Regions from separate parts of the Rhizobium binxianense genome, predicted to be linked through region 2. Evidence: riboswitches for the same ligand, from Rfam matches in the RefSeq annotation. Region 2 holds a riboswitch; the other holds the start of a gene.
The links. Region 2 has a riboswitch for S-adenosylmethionine ahead of metA (homoserine O-acetyltransferase MetA). Riboswitches for the same ligand answer to the same signal wherever they lie in the genome.
Positions count from the first base shown of each region.

Region 1: it holds a riboswitch for S-adenosylmethionine, as region 2 does, so the genes downstream of both, PO860_RS00900 (O-succinylhomoserine sulfhydrylase) here and metA (homoserine O-acetyltransferase MetA) in region 2, are expected to answer to the same signal.

Region 1 is NZ_CP118713.1:179,997-187,561, reverse strand. It holds gene PO860_RS00925 (hypothetical protein) at 5-550, opposite strand; gene PO860_RS00920 (ATP-binding protein) at 935-2,437, opposite strand; gene PO860_RS00915 (hypothetical protein) at 2,434-3,180, opposite strand; tRNA gene PO860_RS00910 (tRNA-Gly) at 3,793-3,866, opposite strand; gene PO860_RS00905 (2'-deoxycytidine 5'-triphosphate deaminase) at 3,926-5,020, opposite strand; SAM riboswitch at 5,094-5,172, shown strand; gene PO860_RS00900 (O-succinylhomoserine sulfhydrylase) at 5,215-6,399, shown strand; gene apaG (Co2+/Mg2+ efflux protein ApaG) at 6,662-7,054, shown strand; gene PO860_RS00890 (hypothetical protein) at 7,250-7,565, opposite strand, start outside.
Region 2 is NZ_CP118713.1:4,001,749-4,009,313, forward strand. It holds gene efp (elongation factor P) at 1-174, shown strand, start outside; gene PO860_RS19615 (SIS domain-containing protein) at 236-964, opposite strand; gene nagA (N-acetylglucosamine-6-phosphate deacetylase) at 982-2,133, opposite strand; gene PO860_RS19625 (SIS domain-containing protein) at 2,133-3,164, opposite strand; gene PO860_RS19630 (GntR family transcriptional regulator) at 3,161-3,934, opposite strand; gene PO860_RS19635 (aldose epimerase family protein) at 4,080-5,102, opposite strand; gene metA (homoserine O-acetyltransferase MetA) at 5,331-6,254, opposite strand; SAM riboswitch at 6,303-6,380, opposite strand; gene PO860_RS19645 (ABC transporter ATP-binding protein/permease) at 6,535-7,565, shown strand, end outside.

The sequences.
Region 1 (7,565 bases), 730 kb from region 2:
TTCCCTAATAAATCACCTTGCAAATCCGAAATGCAACTGCCGCATGCTCGTGAGCTCCCCCCTGATGCGAGTGTTCGCTCGGAAGGGCAGTTCCAGTAACTCTAGGTCTCGTGCCCTCGTGCGGAACCGTAGTGTCGCGATCGAGCGTGCCTTTGCGCTGGCCTCCTCCCAAAGGAGTTGTAATGCCTTCCACGTTGTGCGTGTGCTGACCGCCGACATGTTCGTGTGACCCATCTCCTTCGTTGGTAATCGGGCTTCCAGCGACGTTCTTGCTCACCTTCAGGAGCCGCCCGTCGAATTGGTCGGTGACGTCTTGAAATTGTCTTCCGGGACATTTCCTTTCCATCAAAATATAGGAGCCGACAGGCACCCTGTTCGCCTCGACTTCCGCCTCCATCAGTTGTATGCGGCCAACCGCATCGGTTAGCATGTCCGTCAGTTCTCTTGTGCTGAAGGGTGGAGCATCGGTTGCGTTTTGAGCAATGCCCTTCGCCTCAAAAGCGCAAAGTAACAATCCCGTGGCTGCAGTTAGTACTACGATCCGTCGCATTTGACTCTCCCTCATAAGGTAGAGTTATTTACTATCAAATCTACTTTAAAATGAAAATTACACAATTAGGGTAGCAATAAAGCATCGCTACCGCTTATGAGTATGTTCATTCGTCCCCTGATGCAGCGGGCAGGTTATGCTGACTCTGGGAATGGTCGCGCAGAATGGAGGGTCGGTTGACCAAAGAACCCCAGCTAAGGAATCGCTTGAATTAGCAACGGCGACCTATGAAGACGGAAGGATCCGCATTGATCGGGCGCTCATTGACTTCCCAGACCAAGCATCGGGGCTATGGCAATCGCAGCGGGACAGCTACTCACGTTTGCCAGTTATCGAATTCCAATATCTCGGGATGCATACGTTACTGTCGGATCATCGGGGTAGCTACATCCAGATAGCCTGAGCCACAACATAACGAATCCGTCGCACAGTAACGGGCCCGATGAGATAGACCTGCTTCAATTGATAATCTGAGGCTTTCGCTACTTGTCCGACGGTTAAATAACCGTTCGCTCGCAATCGCCCAATCTTGTCCTCTGTTAACCCGTAAGGGTAAGCTGTTGATTTTGCCAAAACTCCAACTGGCTTAGTTAAGATTGCAAGTTCGCCGCTTTCGTCTGCAAGCGTGGGGAGAGTAAGGGATTGAAATGTGTTGCTCGAAACGTGAATCTCAGAAATTTCTGGAGTTCCTGCAATCCACTGCTCCATGGCATCGATTGAGAGACGTTGGCTGGGCGTCTTATCGAGCAGATTACACAGGTTGATCGCGAAAACCGCTCCTCGCCCCCCAGATTTCATCGCCCGAGAAGCCTCCCGCCGGGAGATAAAGCCAAGATATTCAAGAACCTCAAAAATCTTACCAAACTGCGCGAGGAACTGCCTGTGTATGAGAACGCGATCCTGAGAGACCGCCTTGCCTCTGGAGGCTTTTACAGCATGATCTACTATGGCTTCCACTAGGTCACGGGCAGGTTCAATGAGGGGCTCATATACCCCGAGCTTCGGAGCAACTTCGTCCATCAGTGGCCAATAGTAGTCGGTCGCGAGCGCCAGAAGACATGTGTTTACGTCTGGAATGCTTATTCGTTCAGTTTGATCAAAACGATTGCAAGCAAGAATAAAGCCACGCATGTTTCCAACAACAGCTCGGCCGATGAGATTCGCAAAATGCTCAGGAGAAAGTCTCTCTGAAAATCGCTCCGACAAAGCAATATTGGGATATCGAGCTTTCAACACCTCTAAGAAAAAACTCTTATCTTTTGCTACGTCTGAGCGACTTATTTCCAAGACCGTAGAATCATTATAAACGTCGAAGCGCGTTCCGAATTTCGTAACGCCAGGATAAATTGACGCTTTGCACGAAACTAAACTGCTGGATATAGTACGAAAAAGGTCGAAAAATACTTCAAGCGGCTTCTCGCGGCCGATATGCGCAGCGTCATCGAAAAGCAAAACAACACGCTTATGAGCGAATTGAGCCAATGTGCTCAAAGCTTGCTGAAGCGAAGCAACTTCATTGACAACCGGGAACGAAACCCGGTGCTGCTGTTCTGCGAGTTCCTCTTGTATTTTCTTAGAGAGCAACTGGCAAAAATGCATGACATATTCATCGCCGTCGGACTGCAGCAGCGGCAAATAGCGCAAGCTAACATAGACCGGAATGACCGCGCCGAGCTCGCGCATACGACGATGAGCTTCGAGCAAGAGCGCACTTTTTCCACTTCCTCGGCCTCCACGAATCAGGACAGGGCCATGAGCAACAAGTTTGCGGATAATGACGTCATCATGCGATGAGAATTTATGGATATTAGCAAAGTCTGCAGGTGGGCATTCTTCGGCCGCCAAAATCAACGTGGCGTCGATTTCTTCTTCTAATTGAGTTATCACGGCACTATCTCTCTTAGTTGAATGTAAGATTCTACCGCCGCCTCTGCACTCAAGGACGCGTACGCCGTAGGTACAAAATGCGATATTAGGCCCAACCCTGCGATATTAACGATTGTATCTCTAATTAACGTTTTGACCGTTACTTCGTCCATTTGCAGGCTGCTGCTAAAAAATTCCCAATGCACTCCCTTGGACAACTGTGAATACAGCTGCCTGAATCTTCCTTTGATCTCTGATATGTATTTCTCGCTTTCTAACGAACGCATATCGTCCAGTTGGGGCGCATCATTTCCCTCAATATAATCCAGCATTGCATCCACTGCGGGGCGCCAGTACACGTGCTCGAGATGTGCAGAAAACAACGAGCGACTGATTTTTACTAACTCGTGATCTGCGTCCCACAAAACCGCAGACGGTTTTTCTTCTGGAATCACGTCACCCGCCCACGAAAACGCTGACTTGACGCGTCTGCCTGAGAGGTACTCCGGCCTTGATTGAAACTCGCTCAGGTAGAGGATTCTGAAGGGGTCAAGCCGACCGACCAGCGCCGCGCATCCGTTCTCAAGGATAACGCGTGCGCAAAATGGGCCGAAGATCGTGACTTCATCCGATGAAGCCGCTGTAAGATAATGAATAGTTCGATCGGAGAAATTTGCCAAAGACGCATTTAATTGACTTAGCGCTATCTTGCCCAGCCCCTCGGCGGTTGGTGACCCGCATAAGAGCGGCGGGAAACTCGTCATTGTCACTCCTGTAATGAGAGCCACTCTACTTTCCGCGTGCGAGGTCTTGATAGACTCGGGTTCTCGACGAAAATTCCATGTTCTTGATCAAGATAACTGCGTGGATACGAAAAACAGCCAGCCACCATGTGATGATTTCATTTATCAATCAACCCTAAGGCGCAGACAATCTGTGTGCGTATAATAATCAGCTGAGAAAGCCGTCAAGGGATTGAAATACACCTCCGTTTTCCAGAGGCTTCGTTTATCAACCACGTAAGGAGCTTCCTTCGCACGCACCATGGCTACATTCAGCAACTTTAAACGTCTCTCTACCGCCGTACTCACCTCGCTGCTGAGGATCGAGCGGCCTCCCAAAATCAAGAAGATTGCCTCGGCCAACAATCGATACAGCCCCTCCGCCAGCGTCCTTGTGGCCCTCTCTCCGCGTCTGAGCCTCTGCTAAACTGAGTAATGGGTAGGTTCCAAACCTAATAATCTTCCGCTTACCGAAGTAAGCGTAGTCGAACCTCCGTACCGGCTTTCTAAAGGTAGAGGTGCTAACCGTTTGAGCTTCATGCACGTTGATAGAAGCCGATCGACTAACAAACTGAACGTGAAGTGAAAGGCAGCTGGAGCGGGTGAAGGGAATCGAACCCTCGTATTCAGCTTGGGAAGCTGCTGCTCTACCATTGAGCTACACCCGCGATGCGCTGAGATTTCCAACAGATGGGGGCGGCTGTCAAGTCGCGCCGGACGCAACGTCTCAGATGCGGAAGTGCTTCGAGAGTTTGAGGCCCTGGGCCTGGTAGTTGGAGCCGAGGCCGGAGCCGTAGAGGCTGGCGGGCTTTTCCTGCATGTGTTCGTAGACGAGGCGGCCGACGATCTGGCCGTCTTCGAGGATGAAGGGCACCTCGTGGCTGCGGACTTCGAGTACGGCGCGGCTGCCGCGCCCGCCGGCCGGGGCATGGCCGAAGCCCGGATCGAAGAAGCCGGCATAATGGACGCGGAATTCGCCGACCAGCGGATCGAAGGGGGTCATCTCGGCGGCATAATCCGGCGGCACATGCACGGCCTCGCGCGAGACGAGGATATAGAACTCGTCGGGATCGAGGATCAGCTCGTTGCGGCCGCGGCTATAGAGCGGTTCCCAGAAATCATAGATGTCGTGCTGATCTTTCTTGTCGACATCGACGACGGCGGTGTGATGTTTGCCGCGATAGCCGATCAGGCCGTCCTTGTCGCCGGCAAGGTCGATCGACAGCGCGATACCGCCGCCCGATACGTTCGGCTGCTTGCTGGCGACCAGGGTCTCGCTTTCATGCAGCTTCAACAATTCCGGCTCGCCGAGCAGGGATTGGCCGACGCGGAAGCGGATCTGCGACAGGCGCGAGCCGCGGCGCACGACGATCGGGAAGGTGCGCGGGCTGATTTCGAGATAGAGCGGGCCGGAATAACCCGCCGGGATCTTGTCGAATTCCTGGGCGTAGTCGGTAATGACGCGGGTAAAGATATCGAGGCGGCCGGTCGAGCTCTTCGGATTGGCCGAGGCCGACATGTCGGCCGGCAGCGCCAGGCTCTCCATCAGCGGCACGATGTAGACGCAGCCGGTTTCGAGCACCGCGCCTTCGGTGAGGTCGATGACATGCAGGCTCAGCCGGTCGAGCTTGTCGGACACCAGGTGCGAGGGCCCGGGCATGAAGCTGGCGCGCACGCGAAAGGCCTTGGCGCCCAAGCGCAGGTCGAGACTTGCGGGCTGGATCTGGTCGCGGTCCAGCTCCCGTTCGGAGATCAGACGCTCCGCTTCGAACAGCGCGGAGATCGCGCGATCCGCCAGAATTCCCGTTTCACGAGCCATCATGCCTCATCCATCATTTGCCGCCGACAAAACCAAACTCGGGGAATTGACGCAAGCAGCTAACAGCAGTATTGCAGAATTATCCCGTGGTGATTTGGCCGGTCGGCTTGCAGCCACGTTAAACAAGTGGCTAAAAAGACCGGGTTGAAACCGGTCTGCTTTTGCGACCGGTTTTTTTGTTATGTGAAGGTGATGGCATGAGCAAGACCTGGCGCCCGGCAACCCAACTCGTCCACGGCGGAACGCTGCGTTCGCAATATGGCGAGACCTCCGAGGCAATCTATCTCACGCAAGGTTTCGTCTATGACACATCGGAAGCGGCCGAAGCCCGCTTCAAGGGCGAGACCGACGGCTTCATCTATGCCCGCTACGGCAGCCCCACCAACGACATGTTCGAAAAGCGCATGTGCATGCTCGAAGGCGCCGAAGACGCCCGCGCCACCGCCTCCGGCATGGCGGCCGTCGCCGCCGCAGTCCTCTGCCAGGTCAAGGCCGGCGACCATATCGTCGCGGCCCGCGCCCTGTTCGGCTCCTGCCGCTGGGTTGTGGAAACATTGGCGCCGAAATACGGCATCGAATGCACGCTGGTCGACGGCCGCGATCTCAAGAATTGGGAAGAGGCGATCCGGCCGAACACCAAGGTGTTCTTCCTGGAAAGCCCGACCAACCCGACGCTCGAGGTGGTCGATATCGCAGGGGTCGCCAAGCTCGCCAACCAGGTCGGCGCCAAGGTCGTGGTCGACAACGTCTTCGCCACGCCGCTGTTCCAGAAGCCCTTGGAGCTCGGCGCCCACATCGTCGTCTATTCCGCCACCAAGCATATTGACGGCCAGGGCCGCTGCCTCGGCGGCGTGGTGCTTGCGGACAAGGAATGGATCGACGAGAACCTGCACGATTACTTCCGCCATACCGGCCCGGCCATGTCGCCGTTCAACGCCTGGACGCTGTTGAAAGGCATCGAGACGCTGCCGCTGCGGGTGCGCCAGCAGACGCAGAATGCGGCGAAGATCGCCGACTTTCTGGCCGAGCAGGGCAAGGTCGCCAAGGTGATCTATCCCGGCCGCAAGGACCATCCGCAGGCCGATATCATCGCCAAGCAGATGACCGGCGGCTCGACCCTCGTCGCCTTCGAGCTGAAGGGCGGCAAGGAAGCGGCCTTCGCGCTGCAGAACGCACTCGATATCGTCAAGATCTCCAACAATCTCGGCGACAGCAAAAGCCTGATCACCCATCCGGCCACGACGACGCACAAGAACTTGACGGAGGAGGCGCGTGCCGAACTCGGCATCTCTCCCGGCACGGTGCGCCTTTCGGCCGGCATCGAGGATACCGACGACCTGATCGAGGATTTCGCCAAGGCGCTTGCCAAGGTCTCGGCCTGACCGACGGGAATAGCGGCCGGACCCATTCGCGGTTCGGCCGCTGCCGGGCCTCGCTCCGTGAGGCCGGACCTCACTCCGTGAGGCCGGGGGGAACAAGTTCGCCCGCGCCGGCGTTCGGAGGTAAAATTAACACTGACGATTAGGCTTAACGATCGAAAACCCTTCGATCATGACGGTTTCATCACTGATCAACGTTCCGTTCCTTGACGGACATGGCCTCTTTATAAGATACGGGTAACATATCTTGACTAAGGTGCAAGGCATGTATCGCGCCCTCACAAAGGATATCGAAGTCGTCGTCGAACCGTTCTATCTGGAGGAGCAATCCGACCCGGAAGACGATCGCTATGTCTGGGGTTACCGGATTGTCATCAGCAACAATTCCGGCATAGCCGTTCGCCTGGTCAACCGTTACTGGAACATCACCGACCAGAACGGACAGGTGGACGAAGTGACAGGCCCCGGCGTCGTCGGCGAACAGCCGCGGCTCAGCCCCGGCGACACCTACGAATATTCCTCCGGCTGCCCGCTCGACACCCCCTCCGGACTGATGTTCGGCCATTACCAGATGGAAACGGACGAAGGCGAGATATTCGATGTCGACATCCCCGCCTTCTCGCTGGATTCACCGGGGCTGCTGCGGGTGCTTAACTGACGTATGATCCCGAAATCGAGCGCAGATTGAAAGCGGCAGAGGGGCCCAGCGCGTCCTATGAGCGCAGGGCATCCAGACGTCATCTTCCGTCAATCATCTGCTAAGGCGCGTCGCGATCTTTCAGGTTCGCGTGCCGCGCTTTAGGTCTTTGTTTTTCGTATGTCTTTGCTAAAACTGCTGCACGCGCGACATGCTTTAAAGGTCAAAAGGATCCGAGGCCTGAGTACCTGGCTTTGCTTCAAACGGATCTTTTGATTGTGGCGGCGCCGGCTGTTGGGCAACGGCAGCATTTACCGCTTTTTGGCAGGCGAGCATCTCGTCGGTTGCCTTGACGGAATTTTTTAAACTCAGGGCAACAATCTGTTTTCCGTTAAAGGTCGCGCGAAAGCTCAATTTACGAGCGAACTCGGCAACCAAGCTCGAATCCTTAAAATCGATCCATAATGCCTTAAAGCCATCAAGGTCCACGGCGCTCGCATCAACTGTCCATTTTGAGCGATCTAAATAAAAT
Region 2 (7,565 bases):
CTCGAAATCATCGAGACGGAACCGGTCGTCAAGGGCCAGACGGCATCGTCCTCCTACAAGCCGGCCATGCTGTCGAACGGCGTGCGCACCATGGTGCCGCCGCACATCAATGCCGGCACCCGCGTCGTCATCGCCACGGAAGACAATTCCTACGTCGAACGCGCCAAGGATTGATCCCTGGTTTGCATCTCTACAGAAGGCCGGTTCCGACCGGCCTTTTTTGTATCCGCCAATATCAAAGATGCGGGTTGCGCGGCCGGTATTTCCGCACGAGCTTCTGGTTGATCTCGGCAGCACCCGGCATGTTGGCGCTGAGATAGACCGGCGCATCGCCTGATTTCGAAAGTTCCGAGGCGACCTCCGCGAAGATCGCATTGATGACCGTTACCCCGACCGCCGTCGAGACCGGCCCGACCCGAAGTCCCGTGCCTTCGAGATCGATAACGGCATCACCCGGCGGCAGCCCGTTGTCGAGCACCACATCGGCGACGTCGGCGAGCCGCCGGCGGCCATTGGCGATCGCCGAGGAATAGGCAATCGAGGTGATGGCGATCACCTTTGCGCCGATTTCGCGCGCATAATCGGCGGCCTCGATCGGCGCGGCGTTCACGCCCGAATTGGAGGCGATGACGATGACATCGCCCGGCTGCATGCCGTAACGTTCCAACATCGGCCGCACCAGGCCCTGTGTGCGCTCATAGACCGAGCTGATGACCGCACCCTCATGCAGCATGGCCGAGCCGACGAGCACCGGCACGGTGAAGGCGAGCCCGCCGGCGCGATAATGCACCTCTTCCGCCAGCATGTGCGAATGGCCGGTACCGAAGACATAGACGCGCTTGTCGCCGCGGGCAGCATCGAGGATGACTGCCGCTGCCTGCGCCATCGGCTCGGCAAGCGCCTGCTTCAGTTCCTCCAGCCGGCCGATCAGATTGGCGAAATAGGCATCGGTAATGTCGGTCATCCCGCTTCTCCTTGAGTTCAGGCCGCCTCGCCGCCAAGCCAGGTGGCGGTGACGGCAAGCGCATCTGTGAGATGCACGAGATCGGCGCGCGCGCCCGGTGAGAGATGGCCGCGATCGGCGAACCTCAGGAAACGCGCGGGATAAAGGGTCGCCATGCGTAAGGCCTCGGCGAGCGTCAGGTCGAGATAGGTGACGCCGTAACGGATCGTCGAGATCATGTCGACGTCGGAACCGGCCAGCGTCCCATCGGAAAGCACCAGCTTCGAGCAGAAGCCGCCCCTTTCGCGCCGGACGGTGCGCCCGTTCAGCGTGAACGAGTCCTTCTCGGACCCGACGAGCGACATGGCATCGGTGACGAAGAACAGCTTGCCTTCGCCGCGTTTGGCACGCAACGCCGTGCGCAAGGCTTTCGGGTCGACGTGATGGCCGTCGGCGATGATGCCGCACCAGACCGAGGGATGATCGATCGCGGCGCCAACGAGACCCGGCGCGCGATGCCCCATCTGGCTCATGGCGTTGAAAAGATGCGTGACGCCCCGCGCGCCGGCATCGAAACGTTCCTCCGCCGCCTCGCTCGAACAATCGGAATGGCCGATGCTGACCGTGACGCCGGCTTCTGCAAGTTCGCGCACCTGGGCAACCGTCACCTGCTCGGCGGCGATCGTGACGAGCAGCGTGCCGATCGCCTCGCGCGCTTGGATGAAGGCTTTGACGTCGCGATCCTCGACCGGCCGCATCAGTTCAGCGAGATGCGCGCCTTTGCGCGCCGGCGCCAGATGCGGGCCTTCCAGATGCAGACCGGCAACGCCGCGCTTTGTCTTGACGGCATCCTTGGCCGCCTCGATCGCGGCAATGGAGGCTTCGGATGTATCGGTGATCAGCGTCGGCAGCAGCGATGTCGTGCCGTACGGCCGATGCCCGCCGGCGATGATCTCCATCGAGGCGACGGAAGGATCGTCGTTCAGCATCCGCCCGGCGCCGCCATTGACCTGCGCATCGATGAAGCCGGCCGACAGAACGCCGCCGGCAAGTGTCACCGTTTCACCATCCGGCAGATCGCCTCTCCCGACGATGGCTTCGACACGGCCGTCGGCAATGATGAGCGCCTTGTCGTCATGGAAGCGTTCGCCGTCGAAGATGCGGGCGCCGAGGAAGATCTTGCGGGCCATCAGACCGTCTCCGTCACCTTGAGCAGGTTCGCCGGCCTGTCGGGATCGAAGCCCTTGCGGCGCGTCACCGACTCGATCAGCCGGTAATAGACAAGCAGCGAGACCAGCGGATCGACCAGACCGTTGCCCGTCGTCGGCACGCGCAGATTGATGCCGGAAAGCGGCTGTGCCGAGAAGCCGACGGTGGTGGCGCCGAGCTTCTGCAAACGCTCCAGGGCCTGGCTATTATTGGCGAAGGCCGCATCGTCGGGCGCAAAGGCGACAATCGGAAAGCCCGGCTGCACCAGACGCATCGGACCGTGCATCAGTTCCGCCAGCGAAAAGGCCTCGGCATGCAGACCGGAGGTTTCCTTGGCCTTCAGCGCCGCTTCGAGCGCGATCGCGAAGGCGGGGCCGCGGCCGGCCGTATAGAGCGAGGTCGCGTTGAAGAGAACGTCTTCGGCTGCCGCCGTATCGATCCCGGCGGTTGCCGAAAGCGCCTCCGGCAGTTTGCCGAGTGCCGCCTGCAGGTCTGACGCGCCGCCGATCGCGGCCGTCACCCCGGACAGGGCGGCGACGGAGGCGATAAAGGACTTCGTCGCCGCGACGCTCTTTTCCGCGCCGGCATTGAGACCGAGAACGATATCGGCCTGTTTGGCCAGCGGGCTGTCGATGACGTTGACGACGGCGATCGTCGTCGCCCCGCCCTTCTTCGCCGCTTCCTGAAGCGCGACGATATCGGGGCTGGCCCCCGACTGCGAGACGGTGAAATGGACGCCGCCCTTCAGATGCAGCGCGGCACCATAGACCGAAGCGATCGACGGGCCGACCGATGCGACCGGAACGCCGCAGGTGATCTCGAAGAGATATTTGAAGAAGGTGGCGGCGTGGTCCGAGGAGCCGCGCGCCGCCGTCGTCACCACGCTCGGGCGGGCCGACGAAAACAACCGGGCGATCTCGGCAAAGACCGGCTTTTCCTTTTCGAGAAGGGTGGCCACCACCTCGGGCGATTGGCCGGCTTCCTGCAGCATCAGCGACTGGTTCTCACTCATAGGTCATCTCCGATTCTCAATTCTGCAACGAAATCATAGGCGTCCCCGCGGTAGTGCGAGCGGGTGTATTCGACGACGCGCTGGTCTTCCAGGCGCGAGACGCGTTCGATCAGAAGCGCCGGCGCGCCCGAGTTGACGTTCAGGATCGCCGCCGAGGACGGATCAAGCGTGACCGCCGTCAACCGCTGCAGTGCCCGCACCGGCCGGTGGCCGCTGGCCGTCAGCGCATCGTAGAGCGATCCTTCGCCACCGGCGTCGTCGCCTAGGAATTTGATCGGCACCACGGCGCGTTCGATCGCCAGCGGCAGGCCGTCCGCGAGACGCAGCCGGTCGAGCCGCAGCACCGGCTCGTCGCCGCCGAGACCGAGCAGGAAGGATTCCTCCGGCGACGGCGTGTTGACCGCCCGCGACAATACTCGCGCAGCCGGCAGGCGCCCGCGCGAGCGCATGTCGGCGGAGAAGGAGGAAAGCCGCCAGAGCGACTGCTCCATGCGTTCCACCCTGCTCGATACGAACGTACCGCTTCCGTGGCGCGATTCCAGTGCGCCCGACGCCATCAGATCGCGATAGGCCGTGCGCACGGTGACACGACCAAGTTTCAGAGCCTCGGCGAGGTCGCGCTCTCCCGGCAGCGCCGTGCCGGGCTTCAGCAGGCCTTCCTGAATGAGGCCGGTCAGCGCCTGCGCCAGCCGCTTGTAGAGCGGGCCGGTCAACGCCTGGTCACGCAGGCCGCGGCTGCTCAGCTCCGCTATCAGACTGGTTCTATCCATAGGCACGTAATAGAACCTATCTAGAACCAATCAGCAAGACGGAATCGCACACCGACAAGAAAAAACCTCCCCGGGGCCCGGAGAGGTTCATAGCGATCAAATCTGACAGCCGTGCGTCCACAGCGCCGTGCGTCTGAAAAGACCGTCAGCTCTTGGTGAAGATATAGTCCGTCTCCTGGCGCAGCACTTCGCCGGGGCGCAGCACCGCATTCGGGAAACCTTCGTGATTGATGGCATCCGGCCAGACCTGCGTCTCCAGGCAGAAGCCGGCGAAGGGACCGTATTTACGCCCGCCAAGGCCGGGCGCCCCGGTATTGAGCTTGAACCCGGCATAGAACTGCACGCCTGGCTCGGTGCTGCGCACTTCCAGCGACACACCGGAATAGAGACTGCGGGCGAGCGCGACGCTGCGCTTGGCGGTGCGCTCGGGCGACAGGCAGAAATTATGGTCGTACAAAGCTTGCTCGCTGCCGACGAATCGCTTCATCGGCGCCATCTCGCGGAAATCGAATTCGGTGCCCGCGACGGAACGGATCTCACCGGTCGGCACCTGCCTCTCGTCGGTCGGCAGATAGTGATCGGCAGCGATCATGATGTCGTGGCCAAGCGCATCTTCACGGCCATCGAGATTGAAATAGGCGTGCTGGCAGACATTGGCGAGCGTCGGCTGATCGCTGGTCGATTCGTAAGTCACCGACAGTTCGCCGTTGCCGTGCACCCGGAAGGTTGCCTGGATCGTGCAATTGCCGGGATAGCCCGCGCGGCCATCGGGATCGACGATCTTCAGCACGACGCGGTCGACGTCATGCTCGACGATCGTCCAGTTGCGTTTGGCGATATTGTCGCTGCCGCCATGCAGATGCGTCACGCCGTTTTCATTCGGCTCCAGCTGATAGTCCTTGCCGTCGAGCGTGAATTTACCGCCACCGACACGATTGGCGCAGCGGCCGGGTGTCGCGCCGAAATAGGCCGAATGGAGGGGGTAGCTGTCGAAGTCGTCGAAGCCGAGCTGCAGCGGCGCCTCATGTCCCTCAAGGCGCAGATCCTGGATGACCGCCCCCCAGGTGATGATCTTGGCCGTCAGCCCGCCGCCCTTGATCTCGACGCGATAGACGGTCTCGCCTGCTTTCGTCTGTCCGAAAACTTCCCGCTCCAACTTATCCGACATGATCGACCGTCCGTTCTATTCCTGGGGTTTAAGCATGTCGCGCAAAAGTGTACAGCGGTTTTGCGATAACGACATGCGTAAAAACAAAGACTTAAAGCGCGGAGAGCGAATCTGAAAGATCGCGACGCGCTTTAGGAGCGGAACCTGCCCGCATTTGCTCCAAACCGCAACCGTGGGATCAGAAAGAAATGCCGCAGCGGTGACGCTGCGGCATCCGCTCTGCCACACTCAGAGATCCGTGCCGATCTCCTCCACATCGAAGGGCGTCGTCTGGTAGATTTCGTTGATCCAATTGCCGAACAGAAGATGCGCATGGCTGCGCCAGCGGTTCTGCGGCGCAAGTGCGGGATCATTATGCGGGAAGTAGTTGTGCGGCATCTTGATCGGCACGCCGGCATTGACGTCGCGGAAATACTCGTCGGACAGCGAGGTGGAATCATATTCGACATGGTTGAACATATAGAGCCGCCGGCCCTTCTTCTCGTGCACGAGGCAGACGCCCATCTCACCTGATTCCATCAGGATCTCCAGGCTTTCGGATTTTTCGATATCGGCGCGGCGCACCTCGGTCCAGCGCGACACCGGGACTTCGAAATTGTCGGAAAAGCCGTTGAGATAGATGGAGGAAGGTTTCAGGTTCCGGTGGCGGTAGACGCCGAAGGCCTTCTCTTTCAGCTCGTATTTCGGAACGCCGTGGAAATGATAGATCGCCGCCATCGCGCCCCAGCAGACGTTCATCGTCGAGTGGACGTTCGTTTCCGTCCAGCCGAGGATCTGCTGCATTTCCGCCCAATAGGTGACGTCCTCATAAGGCAGAAGCTCGATCGGCGCGCCAGTGATGATGAAGCCGTCGAACTTGCGCTGCTTCACCTCTTCCCAGGTCTGGTAGAAGGAAAGCAGATGGTCTTCGGACGTGTTCTTCGCCTTGTGGCCGCCGATGCGGATCAGCGACAGTTCCACCTGCAGCGGCGAGGCGCCGACGAGGCGGGCCATCTGCAACTCGGTCTTGATCTTGTTCGGCATGAGGTTGAGCAGCCCGATCTGCAGCGGACGGATGTCCTGACGGATCGCCATCGTCTCGGTCATCACCCGCACGCCCTCTTGAACCAGGGTTTCGAAGGCGGGCAGCGTATCGGGGATCTTGATGGGCATTGCGGTCACTCGATCAAAAATAAAAAACCGGCGGCGAAAAAAATCGCTACCGGTCCGCACGCGGCCCTTTAGCGACTTTTTTAACGTGGCTGCAAGCCGGCCGGCCAAATCACCACGGAGCACTTTAATTAGCTCCAGTCGGACCGCGAATCAATGGCGAATGCATGCAGGCGCAGCCCGTGCAAGCATCATCACACTTTAATGACTGATAGAATCTGTTGATAGACCGGTAACGCCACCATGTTAATAATAGGAGCATGGGCGATTTGGAAAAGCGTTAATGGCAGATAAGACCGAGGGGAGGCCAGGAATCCGGAGGCAGGATAGGGTAGGGTATGATCTCAGCCTGACATATCGCCTCGGGGTGATGTTCTCAGCGTTCTGGAATTCGCAAGTGCGGGGCAAGGTGCTGTTTCTGGCGACCGTGCTGATCCTTGTTATCCTGGCGACGTCCTACGGCCAGGTCATCCTCAATGAATGGAATGCGCCCTTCTACGATTCGCTGGAGCGCCGCGACCTCGGCGAGTTCTTCCACCAGCTTGAAATCTTTGCGATGATCGCCGGCACGCTGCTGCTGCTCAACGTGCTGCAAGCCTGGCTGAATCAGATGACCGCGCTCTATATGCGCGAGGGCCTGTCGCGCGATCTCGTCGATCAATGGCTGAAGCGCAAGCGGGCGCTGCGGCTCGCCTCCAGCGGCCTGATCGGCGTCAATCCGGACCAGCGCCTGCACGAGGATTCCCGCAATCTCGCCGAAAGCACGACAGGGCTGGTTCTCGGCCTGCTGCAATCGACCATTCTTCTGGTGAGCTTCATCGGCGTGCTCTGGGAGCTTTCGAGCGGCTTCATCTTCCGGATCAGCGGCCACAGCTTCTCCATTCCGGGTTACATGGTCTGGGCGGCGATTTTCTATGCCGCTTCCGCCTCGGTGCTGAGCCAGGTCGTCGGCCGCAAGCTGGTGAAGCTCAATGCCGACCGTTTCTCGAAGGAGGCCGAGCTTCGCTTCACCTTGATGCACGCCAACGAAAACATGCCGGCTATCACCGTCGCCCGCGGCGAGGAGAATGAGCGCCGGCGCATCAACACCGACATCAGCTCGGTGCTGAGGGTCGTCAAGCGGCTCGCCATGGCCAATACCAACCTCACCTGGGTTTCGGCCGGCTATGGCTGGCTGGTGATCGTCATCCCGATCATCGTCGCCGCCCCTGCCTATTTCTCCGGCGGCCTCACCCTCGGCCAGCTGATGATGTCGGTCGGCGCCTTCAATCAGGTCAATACGGCGCTGCGCTGGTACGTCGCCAATTTCGGCCC